DNA from 4 places in the Pseudomonas sp. LBUM1666 genome. Region 3 is predicted to be linked to each of the others. Evidence: predicted binding sites of a transcription regulator. Region 3 holds the regulator's gene; each other region holds the start of a gene.
The links. The regulator FliA, encoded in region 3, starts transcription of late flagellar genes. The targets are predictions, from matches to a motif close to CTAAAGTTTNNNNNNNNNNNGCCGNTAA.

Region 1: a site for FliA is predicted at 1,944-1,971, ahead of ACA056_RS00615 (methyl-accepting chemotaxis protein). Genes of this name have one in related genera too.
Region 2: a site for FliA is predicted at 1,827-1,854, ahead of ACA056_RS14820 (methyl-accepting chemotaxis protein). Genes of this name have one in related genera too.
Region 4: a site for FliA is predicted at 1,930-1,957, ahead of flgM (flagellar biosynthesis anti-sigma factor FlgM). Genes of this name have one in related genera too.

Annotation. Positions count from the first base shown of each region.
Region 1 is NZ_CP166789.1:122,340-125,803, forward strand. Features, by position in the region: rRNA gene ACA056_RS00595 (23S ribosomal RNA) at 1-85, shown strand, start outside; rRNA gene rrf (5S ribosomal RNA) at 244-359, shown strand; rRNA gene rrf (5S ribosomal RNA) at 466-581, shown strand; partial or broken gene ACA056_RS00610 (TonB-dependent receptor domain-containing protein) at 840-1,854, opposite strand; gene ACA056_RS00615 (methyl-accepting chemotaxis protein) at 2,088-3,464, shown strand, end outside.
Region 2 is NZ_CP166789.1:3,271,647-3,275,110, forward strand. Features, by position in the region: gene ACA056_RS14800 (LysR substrate-binding domain-containing protein) at 1-79, shown strand, start outside; gene ACA056_RS14805 (MmcQ/YjbR family DNA-binding protein) at 76-435, shown strand; gene ACA056_RS14810 (DUF1294 domain-containing protein) at 432-860, opposite strand; gene ACA056_RS14815 (undecaprenyl-diphosphate phosphatase) at 857-1,687, opposite strand; gene ACA056_RS14820 (methyl-accepting chemotaxis protein) at 1,982-3,464, shown strand, end outside.
Region 3 is NZ_CP166789.1:4,565,959-4,569,422, forward strand. Features, by position in the region: gene ACA056_RS20880 (protein phosphatase CheZ) at 1-629, opposite strand, end outside; gene ACA056_RS20885 (chemotaxis response regulator CheY) at 660-1,031, opposite strand; gene fliA (RNA polymerase sigma factor FliA) at 1,199-1,939, opposite strand; gene fleN (flagellar synthesis regulator FleN) at 1,936-2,766, opposite strand; gene flhF (flagellar biosynthesis GTPase FlhF) at 2,883-3,464, opposite strand, start outside.
Region 4 is NZ_CP166789.1:1,516,704-1,520,167, forward strand. Features, by position in the region: gene ACA056_RS06835 (MFS transporter) at 1-141, shown strand, start outside; gene ACA056_RS06840 (flagellar brake protein) at 213-959, opposite strand; gene ACA056_RS06845 (flagella synthesis protein FlgN) at 1,051-1,518, opposite strand; gene flgM (flagellar biosynthesis anti-sigma factor FlgM) at 1,567-1,893, opposite strand; gene flgA (flagellar basal body P-ring formation chaperone FlgA) at 2,044-2,805, opposite strand; gene ACA056_RS06860 (chemotaxis protein CheV) at 2,888-3,464, shown strand, end outside.

The DNA of each region.
Region 1 (3,464 bases), 1.8 Mb from region 3:
AAGACTACGACGTTGATAGGTTGGGTGTGTAAGCGCTGTGAGGCGTTGAGCTAACCAATACTAATTGCCCGTGAGGCTTGACCATATAACACCCAAGCAATTTGTGAACTCGAAAGAGGCCAGATTGCGGTGTGTGAAGACGAAACGAACCGAAAGTTCGAGATACTCACAAAACACCGAAAGCTATCACATACCCAATTTGCTGAAGCGAGGCCAGCTGGCCACGACTCAGTACCCGAATTTCTTGACGACCATAGAGCATTGGAACCACCTGATCCCATCCCGAACTCAGCAGTGAAACGATGCATCGCCGATGGTAGTGTGGGGTTTCCCCATGTGAGAGTAGGTCATCGTCAAGATTAAATTCCGAAACCCCTATCTGCGTATGCAGGTAGGGGTTTTGTTTTAGTAGAAGTCACCAATTTTTCTGGCACGTTACGCTGTAACGGGCTGGTCACAGAATTTCTTGACGACCATAGAGCATTGGAACCACCTGATCCCATCCCGAACTCAGCAGTGAAACGATGCATCGCCGATGGTAGTGTGGGGTTTCCCCATGTGAGAGTAGGTCATCGTCAAGATTGAATTCCGAAACCCCTGTCTGCTAACGCAGACAGGGGTTTTGTCGTTTTGGGCTCGCTAAACGCTCAGAAACGCCATCCTCCAAACCAGTTGAATGTTCCCACAGAGACGACAAACTCAGCCCCCGAATTCAGGCGCTGGCTTTGTTGGAATGACGAGGGATTAGAACTGGTAGCTTACCGTCGCGGTGACATTGCGTTCTTCGCCCAGGTAGCAGAAATTCAGACTGGCACATCAGGCCACATAGGACTCCTTGGGGAGTTCGGGTTGAACGACTCGGAGTAGCTGATGTAAGGCGCAATGCCGTTATCGAACAGATACAACGCCCCGGCGCGACCAGTCAGCTTGGTGTGTTTGTCACTGATTTCAGTGCCCTCAGGCCGGCCAGTTTCAGCCAGCCGATTCTCATCGGACGTTTCGACCCAGGCTTGGCGCACACCAAGCAAGAAGCGCCACTGGTCCATTTCGATCAGGTCCAGCAGGTAAACGCCGGTTTGTTCTCAGCAACGCAAGTAACTGGTTGGACTGTAGAATTCGATATCCGAATTTCCATACACAGGGTTGAACGCATCAATCGGTGCAAGACCACCGCTGGTCCAGTCGACCACGGTTTTGCGACGCTGGTAGTCCGTGCCCATCAGTACAGTGTGTTTGGTTGCACCGGTGAAGAACTCCGCTTGCAGCATGTAATCGACAATGAATGCATGAAGTTTTTCATCGCCACCGGTGTAATAACGATTCAACTCATTACTGGGACTGCTGATCGCGCGGGAAGCCCTCAATGCTCGGTTCTCCCTCGAAGAAGTGGGGGGAGATCCGATTCCCATTGCGCTGATGAATTGTGCCGTCGGCCGGCACGCCACCGTGATAACCACCGTCCGGGTCGTGTTGTAAATGCGCTTGGAGGGTCAGCGAGGTGTCTTCGGTAAAATCGATGCTCACCGTAGGCGCGAGGGCGAAGCGTTTTTCTTTGTTGTGATCGAACTGTGTGTCGGACTGATCCGTCAGCCCTGTCAGGCGATAGGCGATGAGTTCGTCGTCGTCCACAGGGCCGCTGAAGTCGAAACCCATACTGCGCTGACCCTGAGTGCCCACCGTGGCTTGGACCTGGTGATAGCCTCATACAGCGGCCTCTTGCTGGTTAGCGGCTACCAGGCCGCCGGGTGAGCTGCGACCATAGAGCACCGATGACGGAACCGAACCATCGTTGAAGCCGCGCAGCGCCACGTAGTCATAACGGTGGGTGGCGCTGTAATGGTTGGTCAGTACGCCTGTACTGCAAACTCAGAGTACTGATCAGCCGCTCTGGAACGCCGTTCGGCGGGTAACTGACAGGAATGCCGACCATTTCGTACAAACGCCTAAGATTTCTCCGGTTTGTGCCGAAAGCCTGAGGAGACATGCGTGCACCAAAGTAGAGCGGCCCCAGAGCCCTGCCTGCGCTGTTACATGGAATGTTGCAACCCGGAACGCATCCCCACTTTTTGCATAAGAAGTCCCATGAAATGAATCTCAAATTCAGCCATAAAATCCTTCTGGCCGCCTCCGGCGTCGTGGTGCTGGCTTTTGCGTTGTTCACTTTGTACAACGACTATCTGCAGCGAAACACCATCCGTCAAAACCTCGAATCAAGCGTCCAGCAGGCCGGCGATCTGACCGCCAGCAGCGTGCAGAACTGGATGAGCGGCCGCGTGCTGGTGCTGGAAAACCTCGCGCAAAACGTCGCCCATCAAGGCGCCACTGCCGACCTCCCTGGGCTGGTCAATCAACCGGCCCTGACCTCGAACTTCCAGTTCACCTACGTGGGCCAGGCCAATGGCGTGTTCACTCAGCGCCCGGACGCGAAGATGCCTGACGGTTATGATCCGCGTCAGCGTCCCTGGTACAAACAGGCCGTGGCTGCCGACAAGACTATGCTGACCCCGCCTTACATGGCTGCCGTCGGTGGCCTGGTGGTGACCATCGCCCTGCCGGTGAAAAAGAACGGCGAGTTGCTCGGCGTAGTCGGTGGTGACCTGAGCCTGGAAACCCTGGTGAAGATCATCAATTCGGTGGACTTCGGTGGCATCGGCCACGCATTCCTGGTCAGCGCCGACGGTCAGGTGATCGTCAGCCCGGACAAAGATCAGGTGATGAAAAACCTGAAGGACATCTACCCGAATGCCGGTGTGCGCATCGAGAAGGGCAATCAGGAAGTCACCCTGAACAAGCAGGACCGTATTCTTTCGTTCACGCCGGTCAGTGGTTTGCCGAATGCCGAGTGGTACATCGGTCTGTCGATCGACAAGAACAAGGCCTACGCACCACTCAGCCAGTTCCGCACTTCTGCGCTGATCGCGATGTTCATCGCCGTGACGGCCATTGCCGTGCTGCTGAGCCTGCTGATCAACGTGCTGATGCGTCCGCTGACCACCATGGGTCGTGCGATGCAGGACATTGCTCAAGGTGAGGGCGATCTGACTCGACGTCTGGCCGTGGAAAGCAAAGACGAATTCGGCGAACTGGGCGGTTCGTTCAACCAGTTCGTGGAGCGAATTCACGCGTCGATTTCCGAAGTGTCGTCGGCAACCCGCCAGGTTCACGACCTGTCGCAACGGGTGATGGCTTCGTCCAACGCTTCGATCGTCGGCTCCGACGAGCAAAGTGCCCGCACCAACAGTGTGGCTGCGGCGATCAACCAGTTGGGCGCCGCTACCCAGGAAATCGCCCGCAACGCCGCCGATGCTTCCCAGCACGCCAGCGGCGCGAGCGAGCAGGCCGATGACGGTCGTCAGGTGGTGGAGAAAACCATTCTGGCGATGACCGAGTTGTCGCAGAAAATCAGCCTGTCCTGCACGCAGATCGAAACCCTGAACGCCAGCACCGACAACATCGGGCACATT
Region 2 (3,464 bases), 1.3 Mb from region 3:
CGGGGTGATGCCGGCCGTACGCGCCTGGCTCGACCATTTGATCGAATCATTCAATGCCTGTGGGGACCGACTGATATGAAGGCTGGACGTATGAGCGAAGAGGATGTCGCGCAATTCTGTCTCGCGCTGCCGGGTGCACGGGAAGACTACAAGTGGGGTGGCGTACGGGTGTTTTCGATTGCAGGGAACAAGATGTTTGCCTTGCAGAATCTGCGGGGCGAATCCCTGGCCTTCAAGGTCGACAAGGACTTGTTTCTCGGTCATTGCGACCGCCCGGGAATCCGCCCGGCGCCGTATTTGGCGCGGGCTCAGTGGATCATCATGGAAACGCCCTACCCGTTGGGCCCTGAAGAGCTGCAAGGCTTGTTGCAGCGTTCCCATCAATTGGTGGTGAGCAAGTTACCCAAACGCACCCAGGTCGGACTGCTGCTTTAAAACAGCGCCAGCAGATTTGCACCCAGAAACAATTGATCGATCCAGAACACCTGGTGCAGCAGCACGATCATCCAGAACAACAGCTGAAACGACACTTTGCGCGTCTTGTGCCGAAACAGCTGCTGCGCCAGTAAGGCGCCCGGCCAGCCCCCGGCGAGTTCCACCGCATGCAACACGTTCTCCGGTATGCGCCAATGGTCGGCGCGCGCCTTGCGTTTGTCGCTCCAGTACAGCAAGAACGCCAGCAGGCTGACGACCCCGTACGCAGCCAAGGGAATCACGGAAACCCCGCGCAGCCACAACGACATCGAGCCAAACAGCGGCAGCGCGCACAGGACCGCAAACACCAACAATTTCAGCTGAAGATTGCGAAGCTCTCCTGCGGGTTTGCGTCCGGGGTTGTTGCGCGCGCTGGCGTCATTCATGGCTTGACCGCGGTCCAGTCGACCCAGCCGAACTGCCAGGTGGCCAGGATGACCAGGCCGAACGCGATGCGATACCAGGCAAACGCCGCATAGCTGTGGCTACCGATGAACACGAGCAAGGCTCTGACGGCAATCATCGCGAAGATGAACGCCGTGACGAAACCGATCGCGAACACCGGAAAATCAGACGGAACGAACAGGTCGCGATACTTGTAGCCCGAGTACACCGCCGCGCCGACCATGGTCGGCATCGCCAGGAAGAAAGAAAACTCTGTGGCGGTCTTGCGCGACAAGCCGAACAGCAAACCGCCAATGATCGTCGAGCCGGAACGCGAGGTCCCGGGAATCATTGCCAGGCACTGGGCAAAGCCAACTTTCAGTGCGTCTTTCCAGGTGATTTCGTCGACGGTTTGGGCATGCACTTCATGCTGACGCTGCTCAGCCCACAGCATGACGATACCGCCCACGACCAACGCCGTGGCCACGGTGATCGGGTTGAACAGATACTCGTGGATCAGATCAGCGAAAATCACCCCCAATACCACGGCCGGCAGGAAGGCGATCAGCAGGTTCACGGTAAAGCGTCGAGCGCTCGGCTGGGTCGGCAAACCGATGACCACGTCGAAGATCTTGCGGCGGAACTCCCACACCACCGCCAGGATCGCGCCTAACTGGATAATGATGTTGAAGGCCATGGCCCGCTCGCCACCGAAGTCGAGCAGGTCAGCCACAATGATCTGGTGCCCGGTACTGGATATCGGCAAAAACTCCGTCAGCCCTTCTACAACCCCAAGAATCAATGCCGAAAAGGCAGTCCAAAGATCCATCAATCCCCCAAGAAGCGATGCGCCACGGCATGCCCCGTTAATATTTTTTCAGAACGTTGACTGCGATCAGCGTCGCTGCTGCACCGCGCGCACAGGATCCAGACGAAACCATAAAAATTCCGTGAAAAATCAACTTGGATTCAGGTTTTTCCGTGCGGGGCCGAAATCCTATCAGACAAGTCTGATTAACGCTGCCGCGTTATTGGACTTGGGTCGGATATGACCGATTGGCAAAGTGTGGTTGGATGCTGGCGATCATTTATTACAAGAAAAAGAAATCGGAGTGACAGCGTTATGAACAGCTTGCGCAGTATGTCGATCAGCCGACGTTTGTGGCTCATCTTGATCGTGGCCGTCCTGATGCTAATGACGTTGGGCATCTTGATGCTCAAGCAGATTCACGATGACCTGTACCACGCCAAGGCTCAGAAAACCCAGCATGTGGTGCAAACCGCCAGTGGCATTCTGACCTATTACCACGACCTCGAAACCGCCGGCACGCTCACCCGCGATGCTGCGCAGAAGCAGGCTCTGAGCGCCGTTCGCGGTCTGCGTTATGACCAGAATGACTACTTCTGGATCAATGACCTGACGCCGGTGATGATCATGCACCCGGCCAACCCGAAACTTGATGGCCAGAACCTCTCGGCGATCCGCGACCCCGACGGTTTTGCCCTGTTTAACGAAATGGTCGCCGTCGCCAAGACCAAGGGTGCCGGCACCGTCGACTATCGCTGGCCGAAACCGGGCGCCAGCGCGCCGGTAGAAAAAACTTCCTATATCAAACTTTTCGAACCCTGGGGCTGGGTGATCGGTTCTGGCGTGTACATCGATGACATGCAGGCCGAGTTCTATGGCCAGGTCTGGAAAGCATCGTTCGTGGGGCTGGTGATTGCCCTGATCATGGCGCTGCTGGTCATCCTGATTGCCCGCAGCATCGTGCGTCCACTGCAGGAAACCGTGAACGCCATGGCCAACATCGCCAGCGGTGAGAGCGACCTGACCCGCAGCCTCGACACCCATGGCCAGGATGAAGTCACGCAACTGGCACGCCACTTCAACGCCTTCACCGCCAAGCTACGACTGGTGATCAAAGAACTGCAAGTGTCCGCCAGTGCCCTGGGCCAGTCTTCCAGTGAGCTGGGCAACGACGCCGCCCAGGCCCAGCAACGCAGTCAGCAACAGTCCCAGCAAATGGAACTGGTGGCCACCGCAATCAATGAAGTGACGTATGGCGTACATGACGTCGCGAAAAACGCCGAGCACGCCGCCAGCGAAATGCGCGATGCCGAGTCTCAGGCGCAGCAAGGTCAGGTCAACATTGATGGCAGCCTGCAACAGATCGACAAGCTGTCGTCGACCATCGATCAGGCGGTGGAAGTGATTCGTACCCTGGCCGCCGAAAGCACGCAGATCGGCAGCGTTCTCGAAGTGATCCGTTCCATCGCCGAGCAAACCAACCTGCTGGCCCTCAACGCAGCCATCGAAGCCGCCCGGGCCGGCGAGCAAGGTCGCGGTTTTGCGGTGGTGGCCGATGAAGTGCGACTGCTGGCCCAGCGTACCCAGAAGTCCACGGCCGAGATCCAGTCGATGATCGAACGCCTGCAAAGCCACTCCGAAGCGGCGGTCAAAGTGATCGGCGACAGCAGCCGTGCATCGCAGTTGACTATCGAGCAGGCCGGCCTGGCCGGTGCAAGCCTGAATGCCATTGGCCAGGCGCTGCGCAACCTCAACGGGTTGAACGCCTCCATCGCCAGCGCAACCTTGCAACAGGCGC
Region 3 (3,464 bases):
AAGCGGTCCACCTGACTGGCCATAAGCACGAGCTTGAGCAGGTTGCTTTCAACTTCGGTGACCAATTGGGTCACACGCTTGATCACCTGACCGGTGAGGTCCTGGTAATCCTGAGCGAGCAGAATGTCGTTGAGGTTGCTCGACACAACGCGATTGTCTTCGCTGCTGCGTGTCAGGAAACCGTCGACTCGCCGGGCCAGTTCGCGGAACTCTTCAGCCCCGACTTCGCGACGCATGAACCGTCCCCAATCGGTGCTCAAGGCCTGGGCTTCGTTGCTCAGGCCGTTGACCAGCGGCGTGGCGTTTTCCACCAGGTCCATGGTGCGGTTGGCAGCAGCCTCGGTCAGCTTGACCACATAACCCAGACGCTCGGTGGCATCCGTGATCTGCGAGACTTCCTCCGCTTGCGGCATGTGCGGGTCAATCTGGAAATTGACGATCGCGCTATGCAGCTCGCGGGTGAGCTTGCCCACTTCCTGATACAGGCCACGGTCACGGGTCTGATTGAGCTCATGGATCAGTTGCACAGCGTCGCCGAACCTGCCTTTTTCAAGGCTTTCGACCAGTTCGACCGCGTGTTTTTTCAGAGTCGATTCGAAATCGCCCTGTGAAGACTCGTTATGCTCCATAGCTCCCCCGTGGCGCAGTGGCTTCGCACATCAACCGATGCGTTCGAAAATCTTCTCGATTTTTTCTTTTAACGCCTGGGCCGTGAAGGGCTTGACCACATAGCCGTTAACACCGGCCTGGGCTGCCTCGATGATCTGCTCGCGCTTGGCTTCAGCGGTCACCATCAGCACCGGCAGGTGCTTGAGCTTTTCATCGGCACGCACGTGGCGCAGCAGGTCGATACCGGTCATGCCAGGCATGTTCCAGTCTGTTACCAGAAAGTCGATGCTGCCGCTGTTGAGAACCGGAATGGCGGTAGTGCCATCGTCGGCCTCGACCGTGTTGGTGAACCCAAGGTCACGCAACAGGTTTTTAATGATCCGCCGCATCGTTGAGAAGTCATCAACGATGAGGATTTTCATGTTCTTGTCCAATTCGACCTCCAAGCAGTCTTAAACGCGCCCAGCACCTGGACGCGCCATTTCAATCAATCCGGCAAAGCACTCAATGACTGTCTGGAGCACAACAGATCGGGACCGGTAAGGTTCAACACCCCACCAGCCGCGTTCGCAGTGTCCCCACACTGCCTTCAGCGCGCTCGCCACTCCCCCAAACGCCCCCGCAAACGGGCCGCGCACTGGCTGTGTAACTGGCTGACCCGAGATTCGCTGACCCCCAGGACCTCACCGATTTCCTTGAGATTCAACTCTTCGTCGTAGTACAGCGCCAACACCAGTCGCTCACGCTCCGGCAAATTGGCAATCGCGTCCGCCAGCGCCGCCTGGAAGCGTTCATCTTCCAGATCGCGTGACGGCTCGAGATGAGCACTGGCGCCATCCTCGTGCAGCCCTTCGTGTTCGCCGTCCTGCAACAGATCGTCGAAACTGAATAACCGGCTGCCCAGGGTGTCGTTCAAAATCCCGTAATAATCGTCGAGACTCAATTGGAGTTCGGCCGCAACCTCGTGATCTTTAGCGTCACGACCGGTTTTAGCTTCAATCGAGCGAATCGCGTCGCTGACCATCCGGGTATTGCGGTGGACCGAACGTGGCGCCCAGTCCCCCTTGCGTACTTCATCGAGCATCGCGCCGCGGATTCGAATGCCCGCGTACGTCTCGAAACTCGCGCCTTTGCTGGCGTCGTATTTGGTCGACACTTCAAGCAGGCCGATCATCCCGGCTTGGATCAGGTCTTCGACCTGGACACTGGCTGGCAGACGCGCCAGCAAGTGGTAGGCAATGCGTTTAACCAGTGGCGCGTAACGCTCGATCAGCTCGTACTGCGCGTCACGTGCCGACTTCTTGTAGAGGTTATAGCCACCGGCTGTCATAGCACAGGTCCTGCGGTTTGTTGCACGAGGCGCTCGACGAAAAACTCCAGGTGCCCACGCGGGTTGGCAGGTAGCGGCCAGGTATCGACCTTCTGTGCAATGGCCTTGAACGCCAGTGAGCACTTGGACCGCGGGAAGGCTTCGTAAACGGCGCGCTGCTTCTGCACAGCCTTGCGCACGCTTTCGTCGTAAGGCACCGCGCCGACGTATTGTAAGGCGACGTCAAGGAAGCGATCCGTGACCTTGGTCAACTTGGCGAATAGGTTGCGCCCTTCCTGCGGACTCTGGGCCATGTTGGCCAGGACGCGGAAGCGGTTCATGCCGTAATCGCGGTTCAGCAGTTTGATCAGTGCGTAGGCGTCGGTAATCGAGGTCGGTTCGTCGCAGACCACCAGCAAGACTTCTTGCGCTGCGCGAACGAAACTGACGACCGATTCACCAATGCCCGCCGCGGTGTCGATCACCAGCACGTCGAGGTTGTCACCGATATCGCTGAACGCCTGGATCAGGCCGGCGTGTTGCGCCGGGCTCAAATGAACCATGCTCTGTGTGCCGGACGCGGCCGGGACGATGCGAATGCCGCCAGGGCCCTGCAACAGTACGTCGCGCAGCTCGCAGCGGCCTTCGATCACGTCGGCCAAAGTTCGTTTGGGTGTCAGTCCCAGCAGGACGTCGACGTTCGCCAGCCCCAGATCGGCGTCCAACAGCATGACGCGTCGACCGAGCTCTGCTAGAGCCAGGGACAAGTTCACTGACACGTTAGTCTTCCCGACGCCACCTTTGCCGCCGGTCACCGCGATCACCTGTACGGGATGCATGCTGCCCATGAATTTTCTTTACCTTGTCTTACTTAGACGGAGGCCACATTACTGGCTGCGCGTTCACTAACTGAACAATGCATGGCAGACCATCGATGTAGGTACAAAAACTGTTCATTAATACCTCAGCCGACCTGCTTGGTCGGGCTGTGGTAAATATCAGCGAACATGTCGGCCATGGCTTCTTCGCTGGGTTCTTCTTGCATTTGCACGCTGACGGCGCGACTGACCAACTGATGACGACGCGGTAGATGCAAATCATCCGGAATCCGCGGGCCATCGGTCAGGTAGGCCACCGGCAATTCATGACTGATGGCCAAGCTCAACACCTCGCCCAGACTTGCCGTTTCATCCAGTTTAGTCAGGATGCAGCCAGCGAGCCCACAACGCTTGTAACTGTGATAAGCGGCCGTTAGAACCTGTTTCTGGCTGGTGGTTGCCAAAACCAGATAATTTTTCGATTTGATGCCACGACCGGCCAGGCTTTCGAGCTGCATGCGCAGTGCCGGATCGCTGGCCTGAAGGCCCGCGGTATCGATCAGCACCACGCGTTTGCGCAGCAAAGGCTCCATCGCCTGCACCAGCGATTGGCCCGGATCGACATGCGTCACCGACACATTGAGAATCCGGCCCAACGTCTTGAGTTGTTCCTGAGCACCAATGCGGTAGCTGTCCATGCTCACCAACGCGATATTCTGCGCGCCGTA
Region 4 (3,464 bases), 3.0 Mb from region 3:
GAGCAGGTGGTGCAAGACCAGATGCAGAACCCGATCAACCCAGAGCCGGACCCGGAACCTGAATCAGAGCCCGAAACCGATCCGCCGCCCGAAGACCCTGATGCACCTCGCGAGCAAAGTTTTACCGAGGCCAGGCCTTAAGCATAAAAACAACGCATAAAAAAACGGGCAGTCACCGCAAGGGACTGCCCGTTTTCTATTGAAGTGTCTTATTACATGTCGTCTTTGTCGAAGCGCCGCGCTTCGCGCTGAAGCTGATAGACGAACCGCTCGACCTGCCGCTGCACCAGCCCGCTCATGTTGTGAAAGCGTACGCCGGCGAAGGTGATGGAGATCCTTTCTTCGAAGTGCAGGTAACGCAGCTCGACGGGTGCCGTCATGTTGCCAAAGGGCAGGGCGGCGACGAAGCGGTCATAGACCTGGCCCAGTTGCAGGCTGTCCGTGATGTCGCCTTCGAAGCGCAACTTGCAGCCGGTGGCGGAGATGTCCAATAGCTTGCCGCTGATCGGCGACTTGAGCTTTTCACCACCCAGATCGACGTTGACCAGTTGTGCCAGCTTCAACGCTGCGCGGAATGCATTACGACGCTGGTGGTAAACCACCTCGGCGGGCAGGGCGCCACGGTAGCAGCGACCGCCACCGGATTCGTCGATGGTCAACGGGCCGTTGCTTTCCCAGGCAATACGCACGCCGTCATGAAAGCCTTCGACCTTGAATGGTTCGCCAGCCAGCAGGAAGCGTTCACCGTCGCGGGGAATCATTTCATCCAGGGCCATCATGTTGCTTTCACGGTCAAGGTCCACCAGATAACTCTGGAAGCGCTGGCTGCGCTCATGGAACGTGATGATCAGCGGATCGTGGCTGTCTTGCAGCTGACGCAGGTTGCCGGAGATCTCAAGGGGCGTGGTGAGCACCTTGGGTGGCTGCGGAGCATCTTCCGCGCTTAAGGCATTGAACACGGTTCATCAATCTCCAGACAAATATGACTACGACTGGCCAGCATATTGCCAGCATGTTGCGCGTCTTGATAGTGCGCGCTTTTCAGCAGGCTCAAGCCTGACTGAGCGGGCGTGGCTTCGCAAGCATGGAGGTTGATCCGCGCGCATCGTAGAGCGCTGGCGGCTCACCGCCGTTGAGGATTTTCAGCTGATTGGCCGTCGCGGCCTGTTGTACCAGGATCGACTGGCCATTCTTGACGTTGGCCGCCTGGCACTGAGCCAGAAGATCGGTCAATACATCGCTCTGCTCCAACAGCTGAGCGCCAATGCTCGAATGGCTGGCAAGTTGCTCCAGGCCGTCGCGATTGGTCGGCAGGTTGAGGCTGTCGAGGATTTCACTGCGCTTGCGGCCATGCTGATCGAGCAAAATGATCAATGCCTGTTTCTGCGCCAGAATCTCTTCGAGCAGTGGCATGTCGCGACCGTGCAAGGCGAGGGACTCGGTTTGCAGTAACTCCAGCAAGTGCTGTGCTGGAGCGAAATCGTCGGTGATCAGTTGCAGTAAATTAGTGTCGTGCATGGCTGGCCTTGGGTTTTAAGCGTCCAAAAGCCTGGCGCAGGCCTTGGCCTAGCGCTGGGCTTCGAAGTTGAGCAGTTTGCTGGCTACACGGTTGCTGTCGACTTTGTAGCTGCCATCGGCAATCGCTGCTTTCAACTCGGCCACGCGGGCGTTGTCGACGGCAGGCTGATCGCGCAGCTTGTCAGTGACCTTCTGCAACTGTTGAGCCTCATTGCTGAGATGTACCGATTCCCCGCTTTTAACGGTACTGGCCTGTTCGGCCGGGGTATTCAGCGGTGCGGGTTTGCCGGCTTCGGCGGTTTCCTTCGCGGTGCTGGTACGTGTACTACCGGTAAGTGACGAGGAACTGTTTAAACGGCTGAAATCGATGACCATGACAAAAAACCTCTGGGTATTTGGACGCTTGCCATGTTTTCGGCCATACCCGGAAAAACTTTAGGCCCAATTATCAATGAGCTTGCGCGCGTCAGCGCTTGCCCTGCATAGGGCACAGTCTAGGGAACAGTCGAGTGGCGCGCCAGTGTTCTACATGGCCACTTCCACCTGGCCGGGCGCGATGACTTGTGCCTTGATGACCCGCTGGGAGTTGAGGTTTTTCACCCGAATCTGTTCGCGCAAGCCGCCGTTGGACAGCGCTTCACCCGGCATGCGCACGCTGAGCGTTCCACTACGGGCGGTAATCACCACCTGGTCGCCCTTGCTGATGACTTCTGCCTGTTCCATGTGCACCAGGGTCATGACCTGGTCGGCGACCATTGGTCGGGTAAGTTTCTGCCCGATCGCCTGGTCGACGGAAGTCAGGTAACCCTGGCTGATCAGGCTGATGTCACGCTCGCGCAGGGTCACATCCTGGGGCTCGACGATACCGGCGCGTCGCAGCGGGCGGGTGGTGGTTACAATGTCGCGAAACAGGCGCACTTGAGCGGGTACGAAGACCGTCCAGGGCGACGCGCCCTCGCAGCGGACCTTGACCGTAACCCGGCCCAGCGGCGTGGCCGGGCTCTCCAGGGACGCTGTCAATTCCTTGTCGCACATGGGCATGCGCAGCCGCGGATCAAGCTGCTTGACCTCGATCTCGTAGCGGCCTTCCGTTTGACTGGTGGCCAGATAGTCTTCTACGGTGAATTCAAGAAAGCCCTGAGTGACGCCGATAAGCATGTCAGGCAAGGTAACCGCGTCAGCAAGGGCAGGGCTGCCAGCGTTGAACAGGCAGACGGCCGACACCGCGCAAAGCAATTTGCGGGCGTTTGATGTCAGGCGTCGGAAAAATGTCGGTTCTGTGTTCATAAGAGTTAAAAAGCAAGCGCCGTGCCGTTTAGTGATGAATGCGCGTCGCAACACACTTAAGCGTTGGTGTAGGAGTCTGTGCATGGCTGGTGTAATGGATGCGGTAAACCAGCGCACGCAACTGGTAGGGCAGAATCGCCTTGAGCTGTTGTTGTTCCGTCTCGACGGCCAGCAGCTGTATGGGATCAACGTGTTCAAGGTTCGGGAGGTGCTGCAATGCCCCAAACTGACGCTGATGCCAAAATCCAGTCCTGTCGTGTGCGGTGTGGCAAATATTCGGGGGGCGACCATTCCGATTCTTGATCTGGCCATGGCGACCGGCTCCGGTGCGTTGAAAGATCAAAGCAATCCCTTCGTGATCATCACGGAGTACAACACCAAGACCCAGGGTTTCCTGGTGCGGTCGGTGGAACGCATCGTCAACATGAATTGGGAGGAGATTCATCCGCCACCCAAGGGCACGGGACGCGATCATTACCTGACGGCTGTGACTCGGGTCGACAATCAGTTAGTCGAAATCATCGACGTCGAGAAAGTGCTGGCAGAAGTGGCGCCGACACCGGAAGCGATTTCCGTCGGCGTGGTGGATGTCGAAACCCAGCACAAGGCGCTCTCTTTGCGAGTACTGACGGTCGATGACTCGTCGGTGGCGCGCAAGC